Regions from separate parts of the Halomonas sp. C22 genome, predicted to be linked through region 1. Evidence: predicted binding sites of a transcription regulator. Region 1 holds the regulator's gene; each other region holds the start of a gene.

What was found. Region 1 encodes sigma-54, which starts transcription at its own class of promoters, with help from an activator protein. Its sites were predicted from a motif close to TGGCACNNNNNTTGCTNT; they were not measured.
Region 2: the regulator sigma-54 is predicted to act here: its motif matches at 795-812, upstream of FEU76_RS04535 (CmpA/NrtA family ABC transporter substrate-binding protein).
Region 3: the regulator sigma-54 is predicted to act here: its motif matches at 3,466-3,483, upstream of FEU76_RS04500 (NCS1 family nucleobase:cation symporter-1).

What each region holds. Positions count from the first base shown of each region.
Region 1 covers NZ_VBVC01000006.1:156,087-166,427, forward strand. The annotation lists gene ptsN (PTS IIA-like nitrogen regulatory protein PtsN) at 1-240, opposite strand, end outside; gene hpf (ribosome hibernation-promoting factor, HPF/YfiA family) at 245-553, opposite strand; gene FEU76_RS12930 (RNA polymerase factor sigma-54) at 651-2,066, opposite strand; gene lptB (LPS export ABC transporter ATP-binding protein) at 2,172-2,918, opposite strand; gene lptA (lipopolysaccharide transport periplasmic protein LptA) at 2,940-3,443, opposite strand; gene lptC (LPS export ABC transporter periplasmic protein LptC) at 3,440-4,024, opposite strand; gene FEU76_RS12950 (KdsC family phosphatase) at 4,025-4,567, opposite strand; gene FEU76_RS12955 (KpsF/GutQ family sugar-phosphate isomerase) at 4,602-5,588, opposite strand; gene FEU76_RS12960 (ABC transporter ATP-binding protein) at 5,820-6,641, shown strand; gene mlaE (lipid asymmetry maintenance ABC transporter permease subunit MlaE) at 6,642-7,445, shown strand; gene mlaD (outer membrane lipid asymmetry maintenance protein MlaD) at 7,459-7,923, shown strand; gene FEU76_RS12975 (MlaC/ttg2D family ABC transporter substrate-binding protein) at 7,963-8,616, shown strand; gene FEU76_RS12980 (STAS domain-containing protein) at 8,613-8,945, shown strand; gene FEU76_RS12985 (BolA family protein) at 9,082-9,333, shown strand; gene murA (UDP-N-acetylglucosamine 1-carboxyvinyltransferase) at 9,344-10,341, shown strand, end outside.
Region 2 covers NZ_VBVC01000002.1:277,461-287,801, forward strand. The annotation lists gene FEU76_RS04530 (methyl-accepting chemotaxis protein) at 1-475, opposite strand, end outside; gene FEU76_RS04535 (CmpA/NrtA family ABC transporter substrate-binding protein) at 952-2,256, shown strand; gene ntrB (nitrate ABC transporter permease) at 2,280-3,131, shown strand; gene FEU76_RS04545 (ABC transporter ATP-binding protein) at 3,148-3,999, shown strand; gene FEU76_RS04550 (amino acid ABC transporter substrate-binding protein) at 3,996-4,919, opposite strand; gene FEU76_RS04555 (amino acid ABC transporter substrate-binding protein) at 4,930-5,829, opposite strand; gene FEU76_RS04560 (GGDEF domain-containing protein) at 5,819-7,261, opposite strand; gene codB (cytosine permease) at 7,543-8,808, shown strand; gene codA (cytosine deaminase) at 8,823-10,076, shown strand; gene FEU76_RS04575 (GNAT family N-acetyltransferase) at 10,121-10,341, opposite strand, start outside.
Region 3 covers NZ_VBVC01000002.1:262,548-272,888, reverse strand. The annotation lists gene FEU76_RS04515 (NAD(P)-dependent oxidoreductase) at 1-516, opposite strand, end outside; gene hydA (dihydropyrimidinase) at 587-2,026, opposite strand; gene FEU76_RS04505 (nitrilase-related carbon-nitrogen hydrolase) at 2,061-2,927, opposite strand; gene FEU76_RS04500 (NCS1 family nucleobase:cation symporter-1) at 3,540-5,057, shown strand; gene FEU76_RS04490 (LysR family transcriptional regulator) at 5,255-6,160, opposite strand; gene FEU76_RS04485 (EAL domain-containing protein) at 6,355-9,435, shown strand; gene FEU76_RS04480 (CobW family GTP-binding protein) at 9,409-10,341, opposite strand, start outside.

The sequences.
Region 1 (10,341 bases):
AAAACCGGCAATGGGCGTGCTGCAGTGAGGACTGCGTGCGTGGGGAATGGCCACGCCATTGCCGATGCCGGTACTGCCCAGCCGTTCACGGCCAATCAATCGACTGAAGACTTCCTGGCTATCCAGGCTGGGCGTGTTTTGAGCGATAAAGGTGCTGAAAAACTCCAGCACCCTTTTTTTGCTGCCCCCGGGCACGTCGTACAGCACGCGCTCCGGGGGGAGAATGGTTTCCAACGTCATCGGGTTAACGCACGCCAGCGCCTTGGGCGCGGGCTTGTGCTTTTTCCTTGTGTTTTACGAGCTGACGGTCGATTTTGTCCGCCAGGGCGTCAATGGCTGCGTACATGTCGTTGTCCAGCGCTTCGGCATGAAGGTCGGCTCCTGCTGCGTGCAGGGTGCAGGCGGCTTGCTGGCGCTCCTTTTCAACAGATAAGGTGACCTGGACGGTCGTGATGTTGTCGTAGTGACGTTCAACGCGTTCCAGCTTTTCGTTTACGTAGTCACGCAAGGCGTCAGTCAGTTCAACGTGATGACCAGTGATGTTTACTTGCATTGACGTGCTCCTTATCCATCGGACTGTACTTCGATTGTAACCCTTTTTGGGCCATTGCAAAGCCCTCGTCGAGAGTTTGTTGGGCGAGAGCGTTTAACTAGCGTAAACGACGGCGCTCACTCGACGAAGGTATACCCATCGACTCACGGTACTTGGCCACGGTGCGGCGGGCCACGGTAATGCCGCCCGCTTCCAGCAGGGTGACCAGACGGCTGTCGGAGAGTGGCTTGCCCGGAGGCTCGTCCTGAATCAGTTTCTTGATGCGTGCTCGAATGGCCGTGCTGGAATGGCTGTCGCCACCTTCCTGGCCGCTGACTTGGCTGGAGAAGAAGTACTTGAGCTCGAACACCCCGCGCGGGGTATGAATGTATTTCTGGGTAGTGACCCGCGAGATGGTCGATTCATGCATCTCCACCGCTTCGGCGATATCGGCCAGAATCAGCGGTTTCATGGCTTCTTCGCCATGCTCCAGAAAGCCGATCTGCCGAGCAATGATCTCGCGCCCCACGCGCAGCAGGGTGTCGTTGCGGCTCGAAAGGCTTTTGATCAGCCAGCGAGCCTCCTGGAGATGCTCTTTCAGAAACTGGTTGTCCTGGCTCTTGTCGGCGCGTTTGATCAGGCTGGCGTAGTCGGGCTGAATACGCAGTCGAGGCAGCGCTTCCGGGTTGAGTTCCAGGTGCCAGCCCTCGTGATCGTGGCGTACCACCAGATCTGGCGTGACATAGCTGTCGTCGGTGATGCCGTAGGCGCTTCCAGGCCTGGGGTCAAGGCTGCGAATTAAACGGATGACATCGTCCAACTGCTCGTCGTCGAGGCTCAGGCGTCGCTTTAGCAAGCGCATGTCGTCCTTGCCGAGAGCTTCGAGAAACTGGCGTACCAGGCGTTTGGCAGGCATCAGCAGCGGGGTGTCTTCGGGCAGCGAGGCCAGCTGCAGCATCAGGCACTCCCGCAGGTCACGGGCAAATACTCCGGTGGGTTCAAACTGCTGAAGGCGCAGCAGGGTGTTTTCGACCTCGCGCTGGCTCAGGCCGTCGTGGCCTTGTGCCTTGAGCCCCTCGCGAATGTCGTTGAGAGGCTGGGTCAGGTAGCCGTTGGCATCCAGCGCATCGATGAGGCTTTCGGCGATGGCATGTTCACGGGAGGAGAAGTCGGTCATGGCCAATTGCCAAAGCAGGTGACCGTGCAGGCTCTGCCCCGCCGCCTGACGCTCGAAGTCCGGGCCTTCGCTGCTGCCGCCCATGCTCCCCATGTCCTGGTACGTGTCGGACCAGTCGCTGTCTACGGAAAGCTCGCTGGGGATGCTGTCTGCCCACTCGGCTTCCTGAGGCTCGCTGACGGCCTGTTCGCCAAACTCATCTTCCTGCTCGAGCATGGGGTTGGCATCCAGCGCCTGCTGAATTTCTTGACGAAGGTCCAGCGTCGATAGCTGAAGCAGCGCAATGGCCTGCTGCAGCTGAGGTGTCATGGTCAGCTGTGTGCCGATGCGCAGTTGAAGAGAAGCTTTCATGACCATCTGAGAACCACTCGTTAATCAGAAAGCTCCACCCTAGAGCGACTCTCCGTTTGGTGCAAGTGCAATAAGCATGCCACTAAATAAAATGTCTTCGTGGGCCATTGTTTAAAGCCGGAAGTCGGCGCCCAGATAGACGTCGCGTACCTTCTGGTTATTGAGGATTTCCTGGGGGTTTCCACTGGCGATGATGTGTCCGTCGCCAACAATGTAGGCAATATCGCAGATATCCAGAGTTTCACGCACGTTGTGGTCGGTGATGAGGACGCCAATATGACGCTTCTTGAGGGCGCGTATGATCGATTTGATATCGCCCACGGAAATGGGGTCGACGCCGGCAAATGGTTCATCCAGCAGAATGAAGGCAGGTTCGGTGGCCAGCGAGCGAGCGATTTCCACCCGCCGCCGCTCGCCGCCCGAGAGGCTCATGCCCAGGTTGTCGCGAATATGGGTGATGTGAAAATCTTCCAGCAGAGATTCGAGCTTGGCTTCTCGGCTGCTGCGGTCGAGCTCACGACGCGTTTCCAGAATGGCCATGATATTGTCGGCCACCGACAGTTTGCGAAAGATCGATGCTTCCTGAGGCAGGTAGCCGATGCCTGCCAGGGCACGCTCATGCATCGGCGCCCGGGTCAGGTCGAGATCGTCGATGCCCACTTTGCCAGCATCGGCCTTCACCAGGCCGACGATCATGTAGAACGAGGTGGTCTTGCCTGCGCCGTTGGGGCCTAGCAGGCCAACGACACTGCCTTGGGCAATTTCCAGGTTGATATCCTTGACCACGCGGCGGCGCTTGTAACTCTTGGCCAGATGCTGTGCATGGAGCGTCTTGACCGCTGCAGTGTCGGGGCTGATGGCTGTCACGAGGGGCTCTCTCTATTGCTCGGGCTGTAAGGTCATGCGGATGCGTTGCGGTGCGCTGCCGCTGACATCGGAGCGTGCTTGGACCACCCCGCGGTCGATGAAGTATTCGAGCCGTCCACCCTGGAAGCGATCCCCTTGCTGGGTCAGTTCGGCCTGGTCGATCAACTCTACACGCCGCTCGGACACATGGTAGACGATGCGCCGCGCCCAGCCTTCCATGGGCGTCGTCTGGTCTTCCAGCTGGTTGCGCAGGTAGGCACGCTCGCCCGTGGCGACGGCCCGGGAGAGCTCGCCCGCCTCGTTGCGATGAATTTCGACACGCTCTCCGCGCAGCTGCATTTCACCTTGGCGAATGTCGACGTTGCCGGTATAGACCGCCGTGCCCGCACGTTGGTCCAGGTCCAGGCGGTCGGCTTCCACTTCAACGGGGGCCTGTTGTTGAGCAGCGGCAGGCAGTACGCCTACCACCATGGGAACGGCAAGGGCGAACAGTGCCGTACGAAGCAGGGCGTTCATGGCGACTCCTGAGAAGATTGGGGGGCGGGCGGATGCACGCCGCGCACGTTATCGATCAAACTGACACGGCTGTCGTCCAGCCAGACATCCATGCGTGAGGCTTCGATGCGTTGAGGTGGCTGCTGCAGTACCACAGGGGTGTCGCTCCAGGCATGACGCTCCAGTCCATCATAGTGCAGCAGGTCGGTATCCAGCTGCCAGCCTTCGTCCGGCGCCAGCAGGCGCGCGGATCCGGCCAGGGTCAGCGCCTGGGAGTCCATGTTCAAGGTGCCGGTGTCGGCAATGGCCAGCCATTCACGCTGCTCGCTGTCGAACAGGGTGGCGCGTGGTGACGTCACGTGGGTCATGGCCGCCTGCGGGGTATGTACCAGACGCGGTGCCACCAAGGATTGCTGAAGCGTGCCGTCTTCACCGAACAGGGTGATTTCGGCATTTTCCAGCACGTGTCCGGGCTCTTGGGCCTGGGCCTCGGGGTCTACTTCACGCTGTTGAGGGGCGCGTGGGTCCAGCCACACCAACAGCCCACCCAGGGTGATGACCAGGCCCGACAGCCAGACGCGTTTTCTCACCCTGATGCCCATTCAGACGGAACCGTGCAGATAAGTGTCGAGTACGGCGTCCCAGTGCCCCTGGCTGGTGAGCAGCGTGTCACAGATTTCGCGCACGGCGCCATGCCCGCCCAGGCGATCGGTAATCCAGTCGGCGTGGGTGTGCATGTAGTCGGGGGCGTTGGGCACAGTGATGCCGACGCCGGAGCGCTTGATCGGCGCGAGGTCCGGGAGGTCGTCGCCACAGAACGCAACCTGTTCCAGGGTAATGTCTAACCGTTGGCATAGCCCGCGCAGGGTGGCGAGCTTGTCTTCACAGCCTTGGTAGACATGGCTGATGCCCAGCGCTGCGGCACGCTGACTGACCATGGGAGAGTCACGGCCGGTAATCAGCGCGACATGAATGCCGACCCGTTTGAGCAGCTTCAGCCCGTGGCCATCCTGGGTGTGAAAGGCCTTGATTTCGATGCCATCGGCCTGGAAGTACAGGCGGCCGTCGGTCAGCACGCCGTCCACGTCCAGGGCCAGCAGTTTTACACGGCGTATACGATCTAAAAGTGCGTCAGGTAGGGCCATAGAGCCTCCGTATCATCCATCATTGGATCATGGGTCAGATAACGCCGCTTGCCAGCAGGTCATGCATATGCAGAGCGCCAATCGGGCGCTGCTGTTCATCGACCACGGCCAGCGCCGTGATACGACTATCTTCCATTATACGCACGGCTTCGGCCGCCAGAACGTCGGGGCCGATGCGTTTGCCTGGCCGTGTCATGACGTCGTCCACCTTGACGTCGCGCAGGTCGTGAAACTGGTCCAGCGTGCGCCGCAGGTCGCCATCGGTATAGACACCAGCCAACCTGCCCTGGCTATCGATGACGCAGGTAAAGCCGAGCCCCTGGCGGGTGATTTCAAGCAGGGCATCGCGCAGTGGGCTGCCCAGTGCAACCCGAGGAAGCCGAGAGCCATCGTGCATCAGATCACGCACGCGCAGCAGCAGTCGCTTGCCCAGGCTGCCGCCAGGATGCGAGAGCGCGAAATCTTCGGCCGTGAAACCGCGTGCTTCCAGCAGTGCGACGGCCAGCGCGTCACCTAGCGCAAGCGCTGCCGTCGTCGAGCTGGTGGGGGCCAGATCCAGTGGGCAGGCTTCACGTTCGACGCCGCTGTCCAGGTGGGCCTCGGCGTGACGTGCCAGGGTCGAATCAGGGCGCCCCGTCATGCTGATCAAGGGAGTTCCCAAGCGCTTGAGCAGCGGCAGCAGAGCCGTGACTTCGCCGGTTTCACCCGAGTTCGACAGGGCCAGCACCACATCGCCCCGGGTAATCATGCCGAGGTCGCCGTGGCTGGCTTCTCCGGGATGAACAAAGAAGGCGGGCGTGCCGGTACTGGCCAGGGTGGCCGCCAGTTTTCCGGCGATATGGCCGGATTTGCCCATGCCGGTCACCACCACACGACCCTTGCAAGCCAGGATCAGCTGGCAGGCACGGTCGAAGCTCTCGTCCAGCTTGGCTTGCAGGCCGCCAATCGCGGCTTGCTCTATCTGCAGTGTCCGCAGTGCGCTTTCACGCAGTGAGCTGGGTGGGGTGGGAGGCTGGGGCATGGTCGGTCTCGTTCTCGTCATCACGGTTGATAGTTTTCAAGAATAACATCTTGCGGCGGCTTTTAGCCAAACCACTGGCAGGCCGTGGCCAGCAGGCAAGGTGCGCGTGGCTGTTCCTGTGGGTGGCGTTAGGATACGATGTTCGATAATATTTCGAAAACACTGTTTTTTAAACCGCCGATCCGGGCTCGACATGCCCGCGTCGGCGAGCGAACGAGGGGTGTGATGCCCATGACGGATATGCCCTTTATCCAGGTGGAGGATGTGTACTTTTCCCGCGGCGACCACGATATCTTTCGTGGCGTGAGCATGAGCATTCCGCGTGGGAAAGTCACTGCCATCATGGGGCCCAGCGGAACCGGCAAGACCACCCTGTTGAAATTGATCGGCGGGCAACTGGTGCCTGATCGGGGGCGCGTGCTGATCGATGGGCAGGACGTGCATCGGCTGTCTCGCAAGGCGCTGTTTGCGCTGCGCAAGCGAATGGGCATGCTGTTTCAGAGTGGCGCGCTGTTTTCCGATCTGGATGTCTTCGAGAACGTCGCTTTTCCACTACGCGTGCATACCGACCTGCCCGATACCATGATTCGTGACCTGGTGTTGATGAAGCTGCAGGCCGTGGGCCTGCGCGGAGCGCGCCACCTGTCGCCTGCCGAGCTTTCGGGCGGCATGGCCCGCCGCGTGGCGCTGGCGCGGGCCGTGGCACTGGACCCGGAGCTGATTCTTTACGATGAGCCGTTCGTGGGCCAGGACCCCATTTCCATGGGCGTACTGGTGCAGCTCATCAAGCGCTTGAACCAGGCCATGTCGCTGACCTCCGTGGTGGTTTCCCATGACATCAAGGAAACCCTGAGCATTGCCGACTACCTCTACCTGATCGCCGATGGCCAGGTGGTGGCGCATGGCACGCCGGCGTCGCTGGATGTCAACGAGGACCCCAGAGTCAGTCAGTTCATGCATGGTGAGCCGGACGGCCCTGTGCCGTTTCACTATCCTGGCAACACCCTTTACCGAGACATTCTCGGTCACGATCCAGCAAGCGGGGCAGGGTAAATGCAGTCAAGACTCTTACAGTGGGTAGCGCCCATCACGCGATTGGGGCGCAAGGGATGCGAGATGGTGGAAGCGCTGGGGCGCGCGGCAGTGTTTCTCGCGCAGTCGGCGGTCGGGGTGCCTTCCCGTGAGGGGTGGGCTCTGTGGCTTCGTCAAATGCATTTTGTCGGCGTGCTTTCTCTGGCCATCGTGCTGGTGTCCGGACTGTTCATCGGCATGGTGCTGGCGCTTCAGGGCTACACCATTCTGGTGGATTTTGGTGCCGAGCAGGCATTGGGGCAGATGGTGGCGCTGTCGTTGCTGCGAGAGCTGGCCCCGGTGGTGGCAGCGCTGCTTTTTGCAGGGCGGGCCGGCTCGGCGTTGACCGCCGAGATTGGTTTGATGAAGGCCACCGAACAGTTGACCAGCATGGAAATGATTGGCGTCGACCCGCTGCGTCGCGTAGTGGCCCCGAGGCTTTGGGCCGGATTCGTGGCGCTGCCGATCCTCACGGTGGGGTTCAGTGTGGTCGGTATCTGGGGCGGCTATCTGGTCGGCGTCGAGTGGCTGGGCGTTTTCGAAGGCTCTTACTGGAGCAACATGCAGTCCAGCGTCTCGTTCATCAATGATGTCGGTAACGGCATGATCAAGAGTCTGGTGTTTGCCCTGGTGGTGACCTGGATCGCCGTTTTCCAAGGGTATGATCTGATTCCCACGTCCGAAGGCATTTCTCGGGCGACCACCCGTACGGTGGTGTACTCATCGCTGGCGGTGCTGGGGCTGGATTTCGTTTTAACCGCCGTCATGTTCGGCGGCCTTCAATAGCTGGGGTGGTGTCATGAAGCGCAGTAAAACCATGGAGTTTGGCGTTGGTCTATTCATGTTGGCGGGGATCATCGGCCTGGTCTTTCTGGGGCTGAGAGTCAGCGGTTTGACGCTTTCGGGCGCGTCTGACACGTTCCGCCTGGAGGCCAACTTCTCCAATATCGGCGGCCTCAAGCCGCGTGCCCGTGTCACCATGGCGGGCGTGACCGTTGGACGTGTCGAGGCCATCGAGCTGGACCGGGAGTGGTACGACGCACGCGTGGTGCTGAGCCTGAACAGTGACCTGGAAGGCCAGCTTTCGCAGGATACCACGGCGGCCATTCTGACGGCTGGGCTGCTGGGTGAGCAGTACATTGGTTTGAGTGTGGGCGGTGCCCCTGAGGTGCTACAAGACGGTGACACGATTCGCGACACGCAATCGGCCCTGGTGCTGGAAGAACTTATTCAGCAGTTCGTGTCCAATATGGTCAGCAACTAAGCATCCATGGTGATGGTGCGTGATTACAGAGGTGTAACGATGCAAAAGATGACAGCAACTTTTTCCCGCTGGTTTGCCCTGGCCCTGCTGCTGATGGCTTTGCCTGCCTTGGCCAAGGCGCAGTCTCAGTCGCCCGAACAGATGATTCGCGACAACATCGAAGGGTTCATGGCGCAAATCGAAGGGCGTGAAGACTACTATGCCAACAATCTCGATGAGCTGAAGGCGCTGGTCAACGATAGCCTGGATGACATTGCCGATTTCCGTTATATCGGTGCCAGCGTCATGGGCAGCTATTTCCGCAATGCCACGCCAGAGCAGCGCAGCCGTTTTGCGGATGTCTTCCGCCAGACGCTGATCGATACCTACACGCGTGGTCTGGTGACCTTCGACTACGACGAGCTGCGTGTGTTGAGCCAACAGCGTGCCCAGCGTCACGAAGATCAGGCCAGTGTCGATATGGAAGTGGTGGCCAACAATGGTCAGGTCTACCCGGTCAGCTACAGCCTGCGCCTGGCCAATGGTGAATGGCGCGTGGTCAACGTGATCGTCAATGGTATCAACCTGGGCCTCACGTTCCGCAATCAGTTCGATCAGGCCATGCGTGAAAACAATCGCGATTACGATGCGGTCATTCGCGGCTGGTCGCCGGATATCGGCGTCGAAGAGCTGGAGCAAGGGGGCGATGCGTGAGCACGCTGCTCGACCGCCCGAATGTCTCACTGGCCGAGCAACCGGATGGGCTGGTGGTGTCCGGTGACTTGAGCATGAACGCCGCCGCCGATGTGGCGGCGGCAGGAGTAAGCTGGCTGCGAACCACCCGCGCCACGTCGGTTCAGTTCGATTTCAGCGGTGTCGATGGTGCCAGTAGTGCTGCCTTGAGCGTGATGTTCGAGTGGCTGAGAGCGAGCCAGGTCAGGCAGTTGCCGGTGAGCGCGATCGTGCTATCGCCGCCGCTCCAGCGTCTGGCGACGCTGGCAGAGCTGGAGCCCTTGATAGCTCAGCACAGCCCCGTGCAGTAATCCTTCTCCATAAAGCAGCCTGCGGGCTGCTTTCTTCTATCCGTCATGCTGCCAACATCGCCAAGCGTGATGCTTTTCTTTATCATGTGGCTTTTCCGCACATTCTTTTCATGACCCCAAAGGAGTTTCCTGGCTTATGCAACCCAACGAGGTCAAAGCACTGCTTGAATCCCGCATCGATGGGTGTGAGTTTCACATCCAGGGAGAAGGCTGCAATTTTCAGGTTATTGCGGTTGGCGAAGCCTTTGAAGGTCTTTCACCTGTAAAGCGCCAGCAACTGGTCTACGCCGCGCTGAGTGATGAAATCGCGTCCGGTGCCCTCCACGCTATCAGCATCAAAACGTTTACCCCGACGCAGTGGCAAACTGCATCGCAAAGCGCTGAGTAACGGCCTGCCCATGGATAAGCTGATTATTACCGGCAACGGTTGCGTTGACGGAGAAGTGTGGGCCAGTGGCGCCAAGAACGCGGCGCTGCCCATTCTGTGTGCCAGCCTGTTGGCCGATGGCCCCGTCGTGATCGGCAATTTGCCGCACTTGCAGGATATCACCACGACGCTGGAGCTGTTGGGCCGGATGGGCGTCGAGCCCGTCATGGGCGAGAAGCTGAGCATTCAGTTGGATGGCTCTCAAGTGACTCAGTGCCATGCGCCTTACGAGCTGGTCAAGAAAATGCGCGCCTCGATTCTGGTGCTGGGCCCGTTGTTGGCGCACTTCGGCAAGGCCGACGTCTCGCTGCCTGGCGGGTGTGCCATCGGTTCGCGCCCGGTGGATCTGCATCTGCGTGGTCTGGAGGCCATGGGTGCCGAAATCCACGTGGAAGCGGGCTATATTCGTGCGCGCGTAGATGGACGCCTCAAGGGTGCCACGATCTTCTTCGATACGGTGACCGTGACAGGCACCGAGAACCTGCTGATGGCCGCTACCCTGGCCGATGGCCGTACCATTCTTGAAAATGCTGCTCGTGAGCCCGAAGTCGTGGACCTTGCCGAGTGCCTGATCAAGATGGGCGCGAAGATCAAGGGGCATGGCACCGATACCATCATCATCGATGGGGTGCCTTCCCTGCACGGCTGTGAACACGATGTGATGCCGGACCGTATCGAAACCGGAACGTTTCTGGTGGCGGCCGCCATGACCGGTGGGCGTGTCAAGGTCAAGCGCACTCGCGCCGATATCCTCGAAGCGGTGTTGGCCAAGCTGGAAGAGGCCGGTGCCGAGATCACCAGTGGTGACGACTGGATCGCGCTGGACATGCACGGCAAGCGCCCCAAGGCCGTCAACATTCGCACGGCGCCGTATCCGGCATTTCCCACCGACATGCAGGCGCAGTTCGTGGCCATGAATGCGGTGGCGGAAGGGCACTCGCGTGTCGTGGAAACGATCTTCGAGAACCG
Region 2 (10,341 bases), on a different contig from region 1:
GAATAATGGCTAAACGCACCGCGTTTAACTGAGCACTATCACCCGACTTTACCGCCGCCTCCATGGGAATCAAGCCTTCCTGCATCACCGCATAAAAGGCGGTAATCACGGCCTCGGCCAACTCGTTGTTCATACCACGTGGGTCGGAGGCTTCAAATTCGGAGAAGTAACTCTGAGCAGATTGCTGAAACGTTTCAGCCTCGGCCAGATAGGTTTGCGCCTGCTGATGCTGACCATCTTCCGAAGCCACGACACTGTTCAAATACGCCAACTGGGCAAAACCTACTGAGCGCTGAGTACGCGCCAGGGGCAACATCTGATGCATCGACAGCTCGTCCATGGCTTCTAATGAGTTCCCGCCTTTCGTCCCCGCCCAATGACCAAGAGCAGCAATAGTCATGATCAACAAAGCAAAAATGACCAACGTGAACGTCAGACTTGTTTTTATCGAGATATTTGCCAGTAATCGCTTCATGCCACCCCCTGCCGACAAAGCGTCGTTTGCCAGTCAATTAGAGAAACGTCTTTTCTTTAATATAGTGCTCGCTACGCAAGCCTCAATGTGTGGCTGGCATTCTATGGAAGGTAACCGATGAGACAATAGAGTTCACATTATTTGACGTTATTGATAACTTGCTAACAATCTTGCTTCTTTTTCGTGCAACTTCGCCAAAACTGCACCATTTCTACGCTGCACCGCACCATCCCTGCCTCCTTCGATAACCAGACAGCTCTTCGACTATTATGACTAACCTTTTGAAAAGCTGATGTTTCGCAAAAACGACTCCGCCATTTGGCATGTTAGCTGCACAAGACAAGGGGATAGCAAACTGGGTCAACGTGGGCCCGGCGATAAAAAAAGATGATCAACAGACAACGGCGTCTGCAACAGCTCCTCAACGGGGCTGATTGCAGGCGCCGTTTTTGTCTCCAAAGGGCAGGAACCGTGTCATGCGCAAAAAAATCTCTTCGTCCCACTCACCGGAACGTCGCCACTTTCTCAAAAGCTCCGCTGCCGTGGTGGGAGGCTCTGCCGTGCTCAGCAGCCTGCCCATGAGCTGGGCTTTTGCCAACGGCGCTTTGGAAACCACGTCGGCCAAACTCGGCTTCATTGCGCTGACGGATGCAGCGCCGCTGTTCGTGGCCGATGAAAAAGGATTTTTTGCCAAGCACGGCATGACCGATGTGGAGGTCCTCAAGCAGTCTTCCTGGGGTACCACCCGAGACAACCTGGTGCTGGGTTCACAGCGTAACGGGATCGATGGCGCACACATCCTGACGCCCATGCCTTACCTGATCGCCAGCGGTGCCATGACCCCCAACAACATTCCCGTGCCGATGAGCATTCTGGCGCGCCTCAATCTCAACGGGCAGTGCATCTCGGTGGGCGATGAGTACGCCGACCTCAAGGTCGCGTTGGATACCCGTGAGTTTGCCCAGGCCCTGGCGGAAAAGCGCAGTGGAGGCAGCGAAGTCAGCGCTGCCATGACCTTCCCCGGCGGCACCCACGACATGTGGATTCGCTACTGGATGGCCGCCGGGGGCATCGACCCCAACCGCGACATCTCCACCATTACCATCCCGCCGGCCCAGATGGTGGCCAACATGCGGGTGGGCAGTATGGACACCTTCTGCGTGTGCGAGCCCTGGAACCAGCAGTTGATCAACCAGGGCATCGGCTACACCGCCAATACCACCGGCGAGCTGTGGAACGATCACCCGGAAAAAGCCTTCGCCATGCGCAGCGACTACGTCGAAGCCCACCCCAACGCCACCAAAGCGCTGCTAATGGCCATCATGGAAGCGCAAATGTGGTGCGAAGACCCGGCCAACCACGAGGAGATGGCCCAGATCTGCTCACGCCGCCGCTGGATTCATGCGCCTTATGCCGACCTCATCGACCGTATTCAGGGCAACTTCGATTACGGCACCGGGCGCGTCGTGGAAAACCATCCGCACATGATGCGCTACTGGGACAAGCACGCCTCCTACCCCTTCAAGAGCCACGACCTGTGGTTCCTGACCGAGAACAAGCGCTGGGGCTACTTGCCGCAGGACTTCGACAGCGCGGCCTTGATCGAGCAGGTCAACCGCGAAGACCTGTGGCGAGAAGCCGCTCACGCCCTCGGCGTGGCCTCGGCAGACATTCCGGACTCCACCTCTCGCGGCGTCGAAACGCTGTTCGACGGCAAGGTCTTCGATCCGGAAAACCCGCAAGCCTACCTCGATAGCCTGGAGATCAAGGCGCTGGCCTGAGCCAGGCAGCCTGGGAGAGCCTCATGACGACTTCATCAAGAGCCAATACGCTGTCTACCCCCATGCCAGGCGTGCACCCTGTACTGCTACGCCTGCGCGATACCCTGGTCAAGAACGTGCTGCCGCCGGTGGTCGTGCTGGCCATTCTGATCGGCCTGTGGGAAGCGCTGTGCTCCCATCCTGGCGCGGCGCTGCCGCCGCCCTCGCAGGTGCTCAACGATACCTGGGAGCTGATCATTCATCCCTTCTACGACTACGGCGGCAACGACAAGGGCATGGGCTGGCAGATTCTGGCCAGCCTGGAACGCGTGGCCTATGGCTACCTGCTGGCGGTGGTGGTAGGTATCAGCCTGGGCGTGCTGGTGGGCCAATCGACCTGGGCCCTGCGTGGCCTCGACCCCGTGTTTCAGGTGCTGCGCACCGTGCCTCCGCTGGCCTGGCTGCCGATTTCACTGGCCGGGTTTCAGGACAGCACCCCTTCGGCCATCTTCGTGATCTTCATCACCGCCATCTGGCCCATCATCATCAACACCTCAGTGGGGGTGCGTAATATCCCCGAGGATTACCGCAACGTGGCCCGCGTGATTCGCCTCAACGGCATGGAGTATTTCACCCGCATCATGCTGCCCGCCGCCGCACCCTATATTTTCTCGGGCCTGCGCATTGGGGTAGGGCTTTCCTGGCTGGCCATCGTGGCCGCCGAGATGCTGATTGGCGGCGTGGGCATCGGCTTTTTCATCTGGGACGCCTGGAATGCCTCCATGCTCAGCGACATCGTGCTGGCACTCATCTATGTGGGCATCGTGGGCTTCATTCTTGACCGCATCGTGGCCTTCATCGGCCAGTGCGTGACCCGTGGCACCACCCAAAGCTAACCCAGGAGATTGGATCATGGCTTCACACTATTTAAGCGTCGAGCAGGTGGACATGACCTTTGCCACCAAAGGTGCCACTACCAACGTGCTCAAGGAGATCGACCTGGGCGTCGCCAAGGGTGAGTACATCTCGATCATTGGCCATTCGGGCTGCGGCAAGTCGACCCTGCTCAACATCATCGCCGGGCTCACCTCCTCGACCTCTGGCGCGGTCATCCTGGATGGCAAGGAGGTCAATGCGCCAGGCCCCGACCGCAGCGTGGTCTTCCAAAACCACTCGTTACTGCCCTGGCTCACGGTGTACGAAAACGTGGCGCTGGCAGTGAACAAGACCTTTGCCCGCCGCAAGACCAAGGCCGAACGCCACGCCTGGATCCTCAAGAATCTGGACATGGTCGGTATGTCCCATGCCCTCGACAAACGCCCTTCAGAGATTTCCGGCGGCATGAAGCAGCGGGTAGGGATCGCCCGCGCTCTGGCCATGGAGCCCAAGGTACTGCTGCTGGATGAGCCGTTTGGCGCCCTGGATGCGCTGACACGCGCCCACCTGCAAGAAGAGGTGATGCGCATTCAGGACGAGCTGGGGAATACCGTCATCATGATCACCCACGATGTGGATGAGGCCGTGCTGCTGTCTGATCGTATCGTGATGCTGACCAACGGCCCCTCGGCGCGCATTGGCGAAATTCTCGACATCGACCTGCCGCGCCCCCGCAACCGTATCACGCTGGCCGACGACCCCCGCTACAACCGCTACCGCCAGGAAGTGCTGCGCTTCCTGTACGAAAAGCAGCGCAAGGTAGAGCACCTGGCCGAACGACGCGAGAAAGCCCCCAGTACTGCCACGGCTAAAAAAGCCCGCGCCTAGTCCTGTAAAACAGCCTGAGGGGTGATCTGAGGGGAGGCCTGGGGATTGGCAAAGTGGTTTTTCAGCGTTTCGCTCAGCGGCACGTTCAGAGTAAGTTCCTTGCCGGGCAACGGCTGCAGGAACCACCGCTCGTAAAGCGCCAGCATCTCATCGCTTTGATAGATCTGGCGCAGCGCCTGGTTCACCTGCTCGACAAAAGCGTCATCGCCTCGGCGCATCAGCAGCCCCAGCGGCTCCTCCGCCGTTATCGCCTCTTCCGACAGGCGATAGGCCGCGGGGTTGCCGGTTTCTGCCATCATCGTGCTAAGCAGAATGTCATCCATGGCAAACGCCGCCACCCGCTCATGGGTGACCAGGTCAAAAGCCTCCTGAAGCGTTTCCACCGGCACTACCGACAGGTTCAAACGCTGCTCGCGGTTGGCCAGATTGATCTGCCCCACGTTCACCGTTCCCCGCGCCACACTGACGCTGCGCCCCGCCAGATCCTGCAGCGTGGCAAACCCATGTTTGGCCAGCGCAACATAGCGCACGGAGACGAAAAAGTGGCTCAGCGAAAAATCCGCACTACGGCGGCGCTCTGCCGTATTCGTACTGGCATTGCATTCGATATCGATCACACCACTGTTCAATAATTGAACTCGGTTACCCGGGGTACGGAAGACGTATTCGATCTCCAGGTGGGGAAGTGCCAGTTGCTGCTGTAAATGCTCGGCCACCCGCTGACACAGCTCGATGGAATACCCCACCACGCGGCCCTGATCATCCGCATAGGAAAAAGGCGCCGTATCGCCATAGCCAACTCGCAGCGTGCCGGTTTCCCGGAGGCGTTCCAAGGTGTCGATCTCGGCAGCGAACGCCAACGCACTGGCGCCCAAGGAGGCCATCAACCCCACCCACCAGCGCCTGTATCTTCGTGACATGACTCACTCCTTACTCAGCGAATGCTTCCGGGTGTGTCAGAACGGCCTCCAGCTGAGGGCTCATGGGCAGCCCCACCACCTGCTGGTCGGGCGGAATGGGAGACAAGAACCACTTCTCATAAAGCGCCAGCATGTCGCCACTCTGATAGAGCGCGCGTAACGCTTCATTGACCCAGGCTAAAAACTCGGGGTCGTCACGGCGCAACATCAGGCCATACGGTTCGGGGTCACTCAGCGCTTCCGACGAGATATGAAAGCGCTCGGGAGAGGCATCGGACGCCACCAGGCCCGCCAGCAAGATATCGTCCATCACGAACGCAGACGCCTGCTCGGCAGCTACCATGGTGAACGCTTCGTCGTGGGAGCGACTCAGCATGACCGAGATATTGAGGCCTTGCTCCCGGTTCATGGCATTGAGCTGCTCGATATTGAGCGTCCCTGTGGTCGATACGACGCTGCGTCCTGTCAGGTCTTCGATGCGATCCAGCGCATTCTTCGTCAGCGACACATAGCGGGTAGTACTGAAGTAATGGGGGTAGGAAAATGCTGCCTGCCGACGCCGCTCTGCGGTATTGGTCGTCACCCCACACTCAAGGTCGATATCGCCCTTGCTCAGCAGGATGAAGCGGTTGGCGGGCGTCACCGGCACGAAGGTAACTGCCAGCGCAGGCCCACCCAGCCGAGCGCTGATGCTGTCGACCACTGCTTGGCAAATATCGATGGAGTAGCCGATGGGCCGCCCTTCCACCACGTAGGAGAACGGCTCCTCGTGTTCTCGGTGCCCAATCAGAATGGTGTGATCCTGCTGAATGCGCGCAAGCGTCGAGCCTGTCTGGGCGCTGGCCATGCCCATGGCCAGCAGCAGCAAGCCCATCAACGCGATATACCGCCCGATCACGCTACACATCATGGCTGGTTCCCATGGTCATGCCGCTACTGAACACCTGATAACGCCCTCGCCCCATGGCCTTGGCAGCGTAAAGCGCCACATCGGCACTGCGCAACAGCGTATGGCTGCTTTCGCCATCCCGTGGGGCCAGGGCAATCCCGATGCTGACCCCGATCTGGACGCGCTCTCCCTGCAGGTCAAAGGGTTCGCGCAGCGCAGCGACCAGCCGCCCTGCCCGTACACTGGCTTCGTCCAGCGCATGGTGGTGAACAGGCTGGAGAATCGCGAACTCATCGCCCCCCAGGCGCGCCACCATCTCACGCTCGGCCAACAGCCGCTGTACCCGTCGGCTGGCCTGGATCAGCAGTTCATCCCCGGCGGCATGCCCTAACGTATCGTTGACGGCCTTGAAGCGATCCAGGTCAAAAATCATCACATTGAAGCGCTCGCCTCCCGACAGCTGCGCGACGGCGACCTGCAAGGCCTCGTTGAACTGAACACGGTTAGGCAGCTTGGTCAGCGCATCGTGGTGCGCCAGGTGCTGGAACTTGAGCGCCTCCTCCTTGACCTCCAGCAGCAGCTCGCGCTCGACGACTTTTTTGCGTAACGCTTCAATGGCCTGGGCCATACAGCCAATCTCATCCTGGCGCTGTGTGTAGGGCGTTGTCTGCTCGGTTCGATTATGAGAAATATGCGTCAACGCCTTGATCAGACGCGGCACGGGCTTGAACAGCTGATGCATCAGCAGGCTCAGCAGCAAGGGCGTGGCCAACAGCACGATGCCCAGTGAGGCGACGACTTTCAGCAGTAGCTCGCGGTGCACCTGATACAGCGTCGCCTTGGTGCCAATGGTGGCAACCGACACCCCCCATAACTCCCCCTGAGGAGACACAATGGGCAATGCGCTGATGAAGTGCTCCTGCTCGCCAAGCCGGGCAAAGCCCACGTACAGCTCACTGCCAGAAGCAGCCAGCGACAGCTCTGGGACGTGGGGGAGTTCGAGCGTGGTCTCTTCACCGTGGTGGGCATCGGCGACCATGGCGAAGCCGCCATCTGGCAAACGTGAAAACAGCCAGACGTTGTGGCGCGTTTGCGCACTCGCCAGCGCCAACACATCCACAGGGCTGAACCCCGTACTGAGCACCGAGTCTTCATCCCCAATGGGCTGTTCGGACACCAGGTGCGTCACTTGGCCTGAGAGGTCCGTGCGTACCGCGACATTCGTGTAGATACGCCGAATCGTGGCGCTCACGATCTGGGCATTCACCAGCGCTTCCCGGGCCCACTGTTCGCGTGCACTGCGCTCCACGATGGCAAAGCCCAGCAAGGCCCCCATGGAGTAGGCAAAGACTACCCCCAGCACCATGAATACCGCCACTTTACCGACCAGCGTCCGGTACCAGGGCAACCGGACGGCTGGCGACGGTGGCTCTTCCGAGCTTGATGGTTTCATATTGGCCGACTCCCCCTCAGCCACGTCTTGCCACATCGCCCATTGCTGATCATCGATCCTGTCAATGGCACGTTAGCGCCACGCCATTCAGAGCGCTCGTTACCTTGTGGTGCGCGTGCGCGCTCGTTATTCCTGTCTTCTTTTCGCAAACTACCATTAAAGACGCGCACGAGTAGCTAAAAATTTAAACGTTTCTTGTTACCTGACCACGCCTGATTGGCATGCGGCTTGCTGCATCTTTCTTGACCATGACACGCGACGACGTATCGAAGGGGAAAAAGATGCACCATTCAGACTACCCACTTAGCGAAGTACCCCTCCAGGCTCGGAAAGGGCTACTCTCTACCTCAGCGGTACTGCTTGGCTTTACCTTTTTCACCGCCACCATGTGGGCGGGTGGCTCCCTGGGCCAAGCCTTCCCGATTGGCCAGTTACTGTGGATTATCGTGGCAGGCAACCTGCTACTGGGTATCTACGCAGCAACGCTGGCTTATATCGCCTGCCAGAGCGGCCTGAATGCCGTCCTGATGGGACGGTTCTGCTTCGGCGAAAAAGGCAGCAAACTCTCTGACATTATCCTCGGCTTCACGCAGATTGGCTGGTACGCCTGGGGAACCGCCACGATAGCTCTGGTACTGGTACGCACCACGGGGATGCCTGAATGGCTGGAAATCCCCTTGATGGTGCTGTTTGGCTTTGGATTCTGCGTGACCGCCATGATCGGCTATCGAGGCATGGACTGGCTGTCGCGCTTCGCCGTACCCGCCATGATGCTCTTCATCTTGATCAGCCTGTTCACCGGGCTGGTCGATGTGCGCGGCTTTGCAGGATTAAGCCAGCAAACGCCAACGGAAAGTATGAGTGTCGCAGCGGCGATCACCGTGATTATCGGTACCTTCATCAGCGGTGGCACCCAGGCGACCAACTGGAGTCGCTTTGCCAGGACGCCGAAAGTTGCGGTGATCGCAACGCTGGCCGCTTTTTTCATTGGCAATGGATTGATGGTGCTGACCGGTGCCTTGGGCACGATGATTTACCAGCAGGCAGATATCGTCGATGTTCTCATTGCCCAAGGCTTTCTCTCCCTCGCGGTATTGATGCTGTTCCTGAACATATGGACGACCCAGGACAACACGATTTACAACTTCGCCGTGGCGGGATGCAACTTGCTGCGCACCGAAAAGCGCCGCTTGGTCACCGTCAGCGGCGCCGCCATTGGTACCGTGCTGGCGGTAGGTGGCATGTACAACCTGCTCATTCCATTTCTGGTGCTGCTCGGCACGTTTATCCCTCCCATGGGCGGGGTGATCATGGCTGATTTTTGGCTCAAGCACCGAGGCCGCTACCCTGCTTTGGCCTCTGCGCAGCTACCCGATTTCAATCGGCGTGGCCTCGCCGCCTATGCCATTGGTGCCGGGGCTGCCTATTTTTCTCCGTTACTACCGCCGCTGGTGGGAGTCGCAGTCGCGGCAGGCAGCTACGCCGTGCTGCTACGTATGAAGCACGCTACGCTGGGTGATAGCTTCCCATCGACGGCCAAACAATAAGTGAGCACCTGTTTATGAACATGCAGATCATCAATGCCCGCCTTCGCCAGCGCCCTGGGCTTTATCGGCTGGACATCGAGAACGGCGTCTTCACCGCAATCACCGCTCAGGATGCGCCGCAAACGGCAGGCGAAGGCCAGAGGGATGCGGGCGGCAAACTGCTGTGTGCGCCGTTTATCGAGCCGCATATCCACCTGGATGCGGCCCTGACCGCTGGCGAGCCTCACTGGAACCAGAGCGGCACGCTGTTCGAGGGCATCGAACGCTGGGGGGAGCGTAAACCGTTGCTCGACGAGGCGGACATTCGGGAGCGCGTACTGAAGACCCTCAACCTGTTGATCGGCAACGGCGTGCAGTTCGTGCGCACCCATGCCGACACCAGCGACCCCAGCCTAGTAGGCCTGAAAACCCTTTGCACACTGCGAGACGAGCTGAAGGACAAAATCGACATTCAGGTGGTGGCCTTCCCGCAGGATGGCCTGCTTTCATTCCCCGGCGGCGACAAACTCATGGAAGAGGCGCTGGAGTTTGGCGCCGATGTGGTAGGCGGCATTCCTCACTTCGAGTACACGCGAGAGTTGGGCGTGGCGTCCATGAAGCGCGTCATCGAACTGGCCATCAAGTACGACCGCCTGGTGGATGTACACTGCGACGAAATCGATGATCCCAACTCGCGGTTTCTCGAAGTGCTCGCTTGTGAGGCACTGTTTCATGAGCTGGGCAGCCGCGTGACCGCCAGCCACACCACCGCCATGCACTCCTACGACAACGCCTACTGCTCGAAGCTGTTTCTGCTGCTCAAGCGCTCGGGCATCAACTTCATTTCCTGCCCCACCGAGAGCATCCACCTGCAAGGGCGCTTCGACACCTACCCCAAACGGCGCGGCGTAACACGCGTCAAGGAACTCAACGAAGCCGGTATCAACGTCTGTTTTGCCGAAGACTCCATCTTCGACCCCTGGTACTCGCTGGGCAACGGCAAACTGCTGCGAACGCTGGATTTTGGCCTGCATATTTGCCAGATGATGGGCTATCAGGACTTCAGCCAGGCGCTGTCGCTGATCACCGACAACAGCGCCCGCACGCTCAACATCGAGGCACGTTACGGTATCGAGGTGGGCAAACCCGCCAGCTTCAACCTGCTGGATGGAGAAGACGACTACAGCGTGCTACGCAACCAGGGTGACGTACTGCTCTCCGTCCGCCACGGTGACATCATCATGCAGCGGGAGCCCGCACGCATCGTGACGCCACCGTGGCTTGGTTAGGGCTTGCGGCAAAAACCATCCACTAAGTGGCAGTGTAAAAACGTTTACTTTATGTCGAGCAAATAGCCATAAAACGCCGTATTGCGCTGCCAGCCCAGTGACTCGTAAAGCGCCTGGGCGCGCTGATTCTCTACCTGTGTCATGAGGATCAAGCGTGCGACTCCATGCTCCTGGGCCAGCCTGGCGGCGGCTTCCATCAACGCTCTGCCGGTGCCTTGCGTGCGCGACGCTGGCTGCACGAAGAGGTCATTAAGCGTCCACCGAG
Region 3 (10,341 bases), on a different contig from region 1:
GATGGTGACCTGATGGCCCAGCATGGCCAAGCGATGAGCGCAGGAGAGGCCCGCAGGCCCGGCACCTACCACGGCAACATGGCGGCCAGTGCTGGCGGCCCGCTTGAAGGGGTGGCTGTCGAACTGCATGTGATCGGTAGCGTGACGCTGGAGCAAACCGATCAGCACCGGCTGGCACTCGGCGTCGTGGTTACGCACGCAGCTGCGTTCGCAAAGGATTTCCGTGGGGCACACCCGTGCGCAGCTGCCGCCGAGGATATTGGCTTCCAGAATGGTTTCTGCTGCGCCATTAATGTTGTTATCACTGATTTGGCGGATGAAGCTGGGAATGTCGATGTCCGACGGGCAGGCCTCGACGCAGGGCGCGTCATAGCAGTACAGGCAGCGCTGGCTTTCGATGATGGCCTGGCGCGGCGTCAGCGGCGGATGCAGGTCGCTGAAGTTGCTTGCCAGCGTCGCTGGGTCGTAGGTGCCGACCTCTTTTGCGCTGGGCAGATGATCAAGTGAATGGGTCACGGTCGTTTCTCCCTGGTCCTTCTGGATCGTTCTGTTCTTCGTGGGGCGTCTGTTCTTTGTGGGGCTAGGCTCAGCGAGTGACCGCCACGGGGGCATTCAGCTCGGCACGCTTGGCCAGCAGTTCGAACACACCGGGGTAGGCGGGGCGCTTCAGGTAACGGCCCGCACCGCGCTCGGCGTGCAGCTCGCCATCCCGCCAGGTCCATTTGCCCTGGCTGATGGTGTGGCGGGCAATGCCGCGCACCGTCTTGCCCTCGAAAATATTGAAATCGACGTTCTGATGATGGGTCTTGGCGGAAATCGTGCGGGTGCCGTTGGGGTCCCAGACCACGAGGTCGGCATCGGCACCCACCTGAATCGCCCCTTTGCGCGGGTAGAGGTTGAAGATCTTGGCGGTGTTGGTGGAGGTGACCGCCACGAACTCCTGGGGCGAGAGCTTGCCGGTATTGACCCCTTCGTCCCACAGCACGGCCAGGCGGTCTTCCACACCCGCAGTGCCGTTGGGGATCTTGGTGAAGTCATCTTTACCGGCGGCTTTCTGCTCTTCGCAGAAACAGCAGTGGTCGGTGGCGGTGGTTTGCAGATTGCCAGATTGCAGGCCGTGCCAGAGCGCTTCCTGGTGGCCTTTGGGCCGGAATGGCGGGCTCATCACGTGGGCGGCGGCAGTGGCCCAGTCGGGGTGCTGGTAAACACTGTCATCGATTACCAGGTGGCCCGCCAGGCACTCGCCAAACACCGGGTAACCCTGTTGGCGGGCGTAGGCGATTTCATCCACCGCGTCTTTGGTGGAGACGTGCACCAGGTAGACCGGAGCGCCCAGGGTGGAAGCAATGCGAATGGCACGGCTGGCGGCTTCGCCTTCCACCTGCGGTGGGCGGGAAAGCGGGTGGGCTTCCGGCCCGGTGATGCCCTGGGCCAGCAGCTTCTGCTGCATGTGGTAGACCAGTTCGCCGTTTTCGGCATGCACGGTGGGCACCGCGCCCAGCTCCAGGCAGCGGGAAAAGCTCTCCACCAGAATGTCATCGGTGGCCATGATGGCGCCCTTGTAGGCCATGAAGTGCTTGAAGCTGTTGACCCCGTGGTCGCGTACCAGGGTGCCCATTTCCTCTTTGACGCTCTCATCCCACCAGGTGATCGCCACGTGGAAGGCGAAGTCGGTGGCGGCTTTTTCCGCCCAGCCCTGCCAGGTCTCGAAGGCCTCCAGCAGCGATTGGCCGGGGCTGGGGATCACGAAATCGATAATGGTGGTGGTGCCGCCCGCCATGGCGGCGGCGGTGCCGGTGTAGAAGTCTTCGCTGGCCACCGCGCCCATGAAGGGCATCTGCATGTGGGTGTGTGGGTCGATGCCGCCAGGCATCACCAATTGGTTGCTGGCATCGACGATCTCGCAGCCTTCCGGCACGCCCAGGTCGGTGCCAATGGCGTGGATTTTGCCATCGACACACAGCACATCGGCGCGGTAAGTATCGGCGTGGGTGACCACCGTGCCGCCCTTGATCAATAAGCTCATGGTTCGCTCCTGTCGTTGTGTTTAGCCAGCAGAATCATTCACCGTCGGTGAGGCGGGTGTAGGTCTCGGGGCGTCGGTCGCGGAAGAACTGCCAGTTGTTGCGCACCTCGCGCACCATATCCAGGTCGATCTCATGCACCAGCAGCTCGTCTTCCGTGGCGCTGGCCTGGGCTTCGATCTTGCCGCGTGGGTTGACGATGTAGCTGGAGCCGTAGAAGTCGCCGATATTCCAGGGCGCCTCGGTGCCAACCCGGTTGATAGCGGCGATGAAGCAGCCGTTGGCAGCCGCAGAGGCGGGTTGCTCAAGCTCCCAGAGGTATTGGGAAAGACCGGCCACCGTGGCCGAAGGGTTGAAAATCACGTCGGCGCCGTTGAGCGCCAATGCCCGCCAGCCTTCCGGGAAGTGGCGGTCGTAGCAGATATACACGCCGATCTTGCCGTAGGCGGTATCGAAAACCGGCCAGTTGGATTTGCCTGGTTTGAAGAAGAATTTCTCCCAAAAGCCAGCCACCTGGGGAATGTGTGTCTTGTGGTATTTGCCCAGGTAGCTGCCGTCGGCATCGAACACGGCGGCGGTGTTGTAGTAAACGCCGGTCTCGGTCTCTTCATAGATAGGGACGATGATCACCATGCGGTGCTCGGCCGCGAGCTTTTGCATCATCTGGCAGGTGGGGCCCTCCGGCACTCGCTCGGCGGCGGCGTACCATTTGCTGTCCTGGCTGGGGCAAAAATAGGGCTGATTGAACACTTCCTGGAAGCACAGCACCTGCACGCCTTGCTCGGCGGCTTGCTGAATCATGGGCAGGTGCGCTTCGTTCATCGCGTCACGAATGACGCCGGGTTCCTGATCGGTGCTGGTATTCAGGGCCATCTGGATCAGGCCAATCTTCATTTTCTGCATGGACTACCCCTCTTTTGTCATAACGCGCCGACCTCCGAATGGATGGGAGGCCAGCTATGGGTGGCTTTTCTGCCGGTATCGATGAGTGGCGGAAAAGATCGCTAGGCGTGTCATGACATCGACTCATGGTCGAAACTTATAATTGTTAGCAAAGCTGTCAAGATAGACAGCTTTTTGAACATAGCGCTGGTTGAAGACGTTTTGCAAGAAGTTTTTATGAAAATCCTGGTTGTCTTTCAAGTGACTGTTTTTGCTGTTTTTTAGGTTTTTTATTGTCCGTTTTTATCAATTTGGTGAGGTGCTGCACTATTATGGCGTTTCATTTTTATTTTTTTAAATCAATGATTTGTGTTTTATTTTTTGGTTTTTATATTGGTTTTTTGCATTCTTGTGGTGCGTTTTATGAATATGTCGCTACCCTGTTTAGGAGGATTTAATACCCGTGACTATAACAACAATGATACAGAGGGCTTCGTCTTTATATATGTCTGCTTAGTCAGCTTTGTGTTCAATGAGTTAGCGGTGAGCGCGTGGTTTTGGGCACGCTTATTGCTGCGCAACCTGTTGAACCTTTGAAGATAAAAAGGCAATGGCGAGGCTGAGGAGACAACGATGACGGCAGCTAAATCTCGAATGATCGATCAGCAGGGGTTGGTCGAACTGGCAGTGGAAGACGATGTGCGTGAAAGCCCACGCTTCAACGACGATATTGCGCCTACCGAAGCAAAAGAGCGTACCTGGAGCAAATGGAACATTGCGGCGCTGTGGGTCGGTATGTCGATCTGCGTGCCCACCTACACCCTGGGCGGCGTGCTCACGGCCTACTTTGGGCTGAGCGTTGGCGAGGCGCTGCTGGCCATTCTGCTGGCCAACGTGATCGTGCTGATTCCGCTGACGCTGAACGCTTTTCCCGGCACCAAATTCGGCATTCCCTTTCCGGTGGTGCTGCGCTCTTCGTTTGGCATCCTGGGTTCCAACGTGCCCTGCCTGGTCAGGGCGCTGGTGGGCTGCGGCTGGTTTGGCATTCAAACCATGTTTGGCGGGCTGGCCATTCACCTGCTGCTGTCGGCGCTGTTTCCCGCCTGGGCGGCGCTGGGAGGCGTCGGCGAGGTGATTGGTTTCTTCGTGTTTGGCGCCATGAACCTGTACGTGGTGATTCGCGGGGCCGAGTCGATCAAGTGGCTGGAAACCCTGGCGGCACCGCTGCTGTTGGCCGTGGGGATCGGGCTGATGATTTGGGCGTGGCCGCACATGTCGATGACCGAACTGCTGGCCCAGCCGCCGTCGCGCCCGGAAGGGGCTTCGGTATATGGCTATTTTTTTGCTGGCCTGACGGCCATGGTGGGCTTCTGGGCGACGCTGTCACTGAACATTCCTGATTTCAGCCGCTTCGCCAAGAGCCAGAAGGACCAGATCGTCGGGCAGATCCTGGGCTTGCCGTTGACCATGTTCTTCTTTGCTGCCTTGGGCGTGGTATTGACCGCCGCCTCGGAAACGCTGGTAGGCCAAACCGTGGCCGACCCGGTGCGCCTGATCGGCTATATCGACAGCCCTTTCTGGGTCATCATGGCCATGCTGCTGATCATCGTGGCGACCATCTCGACCAACACCGCTTCCAATATCGTCTCACCCACCAATGACTTTCAGAACATTGCCCCCAAGCTGATCAATCAAACCCGTGGCGTGCTGATGACCGGCGCCGTGGGGGTGCTGCTGATGGGCTACGACCTGCTGCAAAAGGCGGGGGTGGTGAGCCAGGGCGTTTCACTGGAGCAGATGTACTCCAACTGGCTGCTGGGCTACTCCAGCCTGCTGGGCCCGATTGCAGGCATCATGGCGGTGGATTATTTCCTGATCAAACGCCAGCGCCTGGATGTGCCTAGCCTGTACATGGACCACCAGGCTTACCCCGCGGTCAATATCGCCGGATTCATTGCCTTCGGCATTCCGGTGAGCCTGACCCTGCTGTCGCTGCTGACCGGTACCATGAACTGGTTCTATGACTACGGCTGGTTCACGGGCTCGGCGCTGGGGGCGGTGGTGTACTACGTCGCCAGCCGTACCCTGGCGTCGTCTCCCCAGGCAGGCCCTGTGCCGCTGATGGCCAGCGAGGCGGCTCGCCAGCCTTGATGCGGTAGCGCATGGCGCAGCCAGCTGTCGGGCAGAGCCTGGCGGGCTGCGCCGCTGGGCTTTGTACGAAAATTGCCTATGCTCGCCCATACGGCGTTAAAAATCGGCTCAAAGTACTCATTTACACCTTGTAAACTCCGTCTTTTCGCCGATTTTTGCCTTGTCTGGCCATCGCTCGCCGACTTTTCGTACAAAGCCTAGTTGGCTTCCTTCACCAGCCCCAGGAAGGCATCCACCACGCGGTTGGGGCGGCGGTCGTGGCGGGTAATCAGCACGAACGGGATGCGATACGCGTAGTGCTGGGGCAGCAGGGCGCGCATCTTGCCTGCGCTGACCCACTGGGCGGCCACGTGTTCGGGTAGAAAGCCAATGAAGCGCCCGGTCAGGATCAGGAAGGCGCCGCCTTCCCGGTCTGACGCAGAGGCTCGACGGTTGAGTGCTTCGTGGGCCTGGCGGGCTTTTTCCGGTAGCGGGTAGCGGGGCTGTATGGCGGGGTACTGGGCAATGTCGCCTGCTTCGAGCCTCTCATCGGCCTGTGGAAACAAGGGGTGCTCTGCCGAGCAGTACAGGTATGACGGCTCGTCGTAAAGCCAGCGCGTCTCCAGGCTGGTCGGCAGGTTCACGGCAGGCACCACCCCGACGTGCAGGTGCCCATCCATGACGCCCCGGATCACCGCGTCAGAGGGTTCCATATGAATATTCACGGTCACCGCATGGTTGGGTGCCGTCAGCGCCGCCAGGGCGTGGGTAACGTTCATGGCGGGTAGCGTCACCAGGTTATCGGTGATGCCGATATTCAGCTCGCCCTTGATGGTGTGATGCAGTGCATTGACATCGCTTTTGAAGGTTTCGAGGGCGGACAGCAGGGTCAGGCCTGCCTGATAAATCTCCTTGCCTTCTTCGGTCAGGCTGAACCCACCGCGACCTCGCTGGCAAAGCGAAAACCCCAGGCGGCTCTCCAGGTCGCTCATGTGCTGGCTGATGGCCGAGCGGCTGATGCCCAGCGTCGTTTCTGCTGCGGTGAAGCCACCGCACTCCACCACGGTCTTGAAGATACGCACCAGGCGTATTTCGTAATCGCTCATTTGTCCCAGAGATGCCATGGCTGCCTCGTTGCCCTGCCGGTCATACCGATATGAGGATTTTGATGACGGTTTTTGCCAAAAATTGATATACATCAAAAAAACATCGCGCCACACTTCAACAGTCCCACCCATGTCTCGGGCTGGTGTATCTTCCTCTGTCTTTTTTCACTCTATCAGGTGCGCCCACGGGATGCCTGACTAAGGTATGCATGATGTCGCTCCCGCCGAGTGATGGACTCTCCCGACACCTTGATACGCTGCCTCGCCATCGTCGTTACCGCCATCGCGTCATTGCCATTTACATCGTGTCGCTGTGCGTGATGCTGGCACTGTTTGGCTGGCTGTTGAAAGGGCAGTACGAGCAAGAGCTGCAGGCCGCAGAAGCGCGGGCTGCTGCCCGCGCCAGCGTGGTGGCTGAATGGGCGAATGGCGTACTGGGGCAGAGCGCGCAGGCGCTGTTTGGGCTCGAAGAGCTGCTCGAACGTCAGACGGCAGGCGTGCCTGACCGTGAGGTGCAGGTTCAGGTAGCGCTAGAGAACCTGACGCGCTATCTGCCGTTGATCGATGAGCTTGGCGTGTTGAATACAGACGGGCGCGCCTGGGTAAGCAGTGGCGACAACCGTCATGCGGGCAGGGACCTGAGCCAGACGGCACTGTTTCGAGGTTTCAGCCAGTCAGCGTATGACGAAGTGGTCACGCCGCTTTATTGGTCGGCCCTGGATCAGCGCTTCTATCTGTACCATGCGCGGCGGCTAGGCCCTGCCGAGGGGGCGTTCAATGGTGTGGTGGTTGCTCGGCTGTTGCCCGAGATGTTCAGCGCTGCGTTGAGCCACATGGGGGTCGAGGAGGGCGAGAGTGTTGCGCTGGTCGATGCCAGCCTGAAACTGATTGCGCGCCATCCGGAGCCTGCCCAAGGCGTGGCGCTGGGGCGTGAGATCGATGCAACGGCCTATCGGGACTGGCTGGTCAGCGATGATCGTCTGCACGTCTTCACCATGCAGTCACCGCTGGATGACAAAGAGCGCTTGTTTCACGTCAAACGTGTGGCCGACTACCCTGTTATGGTAGTGGTGGGGGTCGATGTTCAGCGCCTGTTGGCCAGCTGGCGCCAGCGTGCCTGGTTGCTGTCGGGTGTCATGGCTTTGCTGGGGGCGTTGGGGGCGTGGGTGGCTCGGCATTACCTGCACCGCTTGGCGCTGGGCTATCAGCTTCAGGCTCGACAGGTTCGCCTGGATGCGTTGATTCATTCCGTCCAGGATATGATTTTCGTCTTCGATGGCCAGGGGCGGTTTACCTATATCCACGCCCTGGATGCCGATAAGCTGCTGCTGGACAGTGCCCAGGCCTTGGGTAAATCCTACGCCGAGGTACTGCCCATGCCGTTGGCACAGGCCTTTGATGATGTGTTCCAGCAGGTGCAGCGCACTCGTCAGGTGGCCACGTTCGAGTATTCGCTGCCATTGGGCCAGCAGTCGCGCGATTTTCATGCCACCTTGAGCCCTCTGGTGAGCAGTACCCAACAACCGGACGAATTGGAAGGAGTGCTTTCCGTGACCCGTGAGGTAACTGACGCAAAACGCGCCGAAGTGGAGCTGCAAATTGCTGCCGCTGCATTTCAGGCACATTTGGGCATCATGGTGACCGATGCGCGGGGCACGATCCTGAAAGTGAACGACACTTTCAAGCGCATCACCGGCTACAGTGATGCGGAAGTCGTGGGCAGGAACCCACGCATGTTCAGCTCTGGGCACCACAATGCCGCCTTCTACCGACGCTTATGGCGCAGCGTACTCTCCACGGGAAGCTGGGAGGGAGAAATCTGGAACCAGCGCAAGAACGGCGAGCTGTTTCCCGAGTGGCTGACCATCAGTGCCGTGTATGACCGCAACGGCAGCTTGACCCACTATGTGGCTACCATGAGTGACATCAGCGAACGCAAGGCGGCCGAGCAGGAAATTCATCAGCTGGCGTTCTACGATCCGCTGACCGGCTTTGCCAACCGTCGCCTGTTCATCGACCGAATCGGCGTGGCCCTCAAGGAGCTGAATCGCCACCAGCGCTGCGGAGCGCTGATTCTGCTGGACCTGGATAGCTTCAATCATGTCAACGATACCCTGGGGCATCATATCGGTGATCGGCTGTTGCAGAACGTGGCACGCCGTTTTGGCCAGATGCTGCGCGACACGGACACTCTGGCGCGACTGGGCGGCGACGAGTTTGCCGTGTTGGTCGAGGGAGTGGACGGCAGCCCGCGTAAAACGCAGGCGCTGGCCGAGCACATTGCCAACAAGCTGATGGCAGCGCTGGATATCCCGATCCAGGTGGGGGATGAGCAGGCGTCGGTCACGGCCAGCGTGGGCATCACCGTCATGGCCGACAGCCAGCGCAGTGCCGATGATTATCTGCAGCAGGCGGACATGGCGCTTTCCCAGGCCAAGGCCAGTGGTCGACGCACGTTACGCTTTTTCGACCCCTCCATGCAGGCCGCGCTGCTGGCACGGGTCAAACTGGAGTCTGACCTGCGTCTGGCGCTGGATCATCAGCAGTGGCTGTTGCACTATCAGCCCCAGGTGGATGGACAGGGGCGCATCGTGGGCGTCGAAGCGCTGTTACGCTGGCACCATCCTGAACGCGGGCTGGTGTCGCCCGGTGAGTTCATTCCGCTACTGGAAAGCACCGGCTTGATCAACGACGTAGGCGAGTGGGTGCTGGCGGCGGCCTGCCATCAGTTGGCTGCGTGGCAGCGCCAGCCGGGGTTCGAGCAGCTGACCATTTCAGTCAACATCAGCCCTCTGCAGTTCCGCGAGAGCGATTTTCTACATCGAGTGGAGCAAGTGTTCCAGCGCACCCGAGCCCCGCTCGAGCGGTTGAAGCTGGAAGTCACCGAAACGCTGTTCGTCGACGCCCGAGACGATGCCCGTGACAAGATGCTAAGCCTGAAGGCGCGCGGCGTTCGCTTCTCGCTGGACGACTTCGGCACCGGCTACTCGTCGCTGGCGTATCTGGCACAGCTCCCGCTGGATCAGTTGAAGATCGACCAGTCCTTCGTCCAGCAGGTGCTCGAGAGCAGTGCCAATGCCGCCATCGTCGAAAGTACCATTGCCCTGGCCAAGAGCCTGAATCTGGATGTCATCGCCGAGGGGGTCGAAACCCCGGCGCATCAGGCATGGCTCATGGCCCACGGGTGCCATGCGTTTCAGGGGTACTTGTTCGGGCGACCCATGCCGGTGGAGGAAATGGAGCAGGCCGTACGCGCGCAACGTCCCTTACCGCCAGGCCCCCAAAGCGCGTAGCTGATCAGGAAGCGTCTTATCAGCCAGGGGCAGCGTGCCCTCAGGGATAATCACCTCCAGCCGGGAGTCTTGTCGCCAGGCACTGGCGGCCACGCTCTGGGTGCCTTCGGCGCGGTTGAGCTGCTTCCAGCCATCGTCTGTATGAAAGACGCCCTTCACCCTGGCGGTGGCGGGTAGCTCGCTCATCCATAGCGCCAAACGGTCCAGGTCGAAACGTTCGGCGGGGTGCCAGCGCACCCCAGTGCTGGTGTAGCCCAGGGCGCTGGCGGCCTGCTGCTGCGCTTTGCCTGGGGGCGGTGGGAAGTCGAAGAACGCCCCTTCGAGGCTGGGCCCCTGAGCAACCAGTGCCTGGTGCGCGGCAGGCATGGCGGCTGGCGCCGCAGACCGAGGGGCCGAGGGGCTCAGCAGGCGGGCGATGGGCAAGGGGCCTTGCTGAGTGCTATGCACCCATTTGCGCGGCGGCCAGAGCGTGCCGATGAACTGCTCGGCCCGTGCATGCTGTTCGTCGCTGGCCATGTCGGCCAGAGTGATGACCACGGCATCGGCCATGGTCAACTGGTCTTGAAAAGTCTCATGCGCTCGCACGCGGGCTTCGTCCAGCCGACGCGGGTCGAGGGTGGCGATGATGTCCTGCACCGCCACCACGTCCTGAAAAGCCTCACCCTGCAGCAAATCCATCAGCCCGGCGGGGTGCCCAAGCCCCGAGGGCTCGATGATCACCCGGTCGGGTCTCTGGCGTGCCAGCAGATTGACCAGCGCCGCCTGCAGCACGAATGCCAACTGGCAGCACAGGCAGCCGCCAGGCAGGCCCTTGACCACCACGTCATCACGGGCAGCGAACATCGTCTGGTCGATGCCGATCTGACCGAACTCGTTGACCAGAATGGCCCATTTTTCATGGGCGGG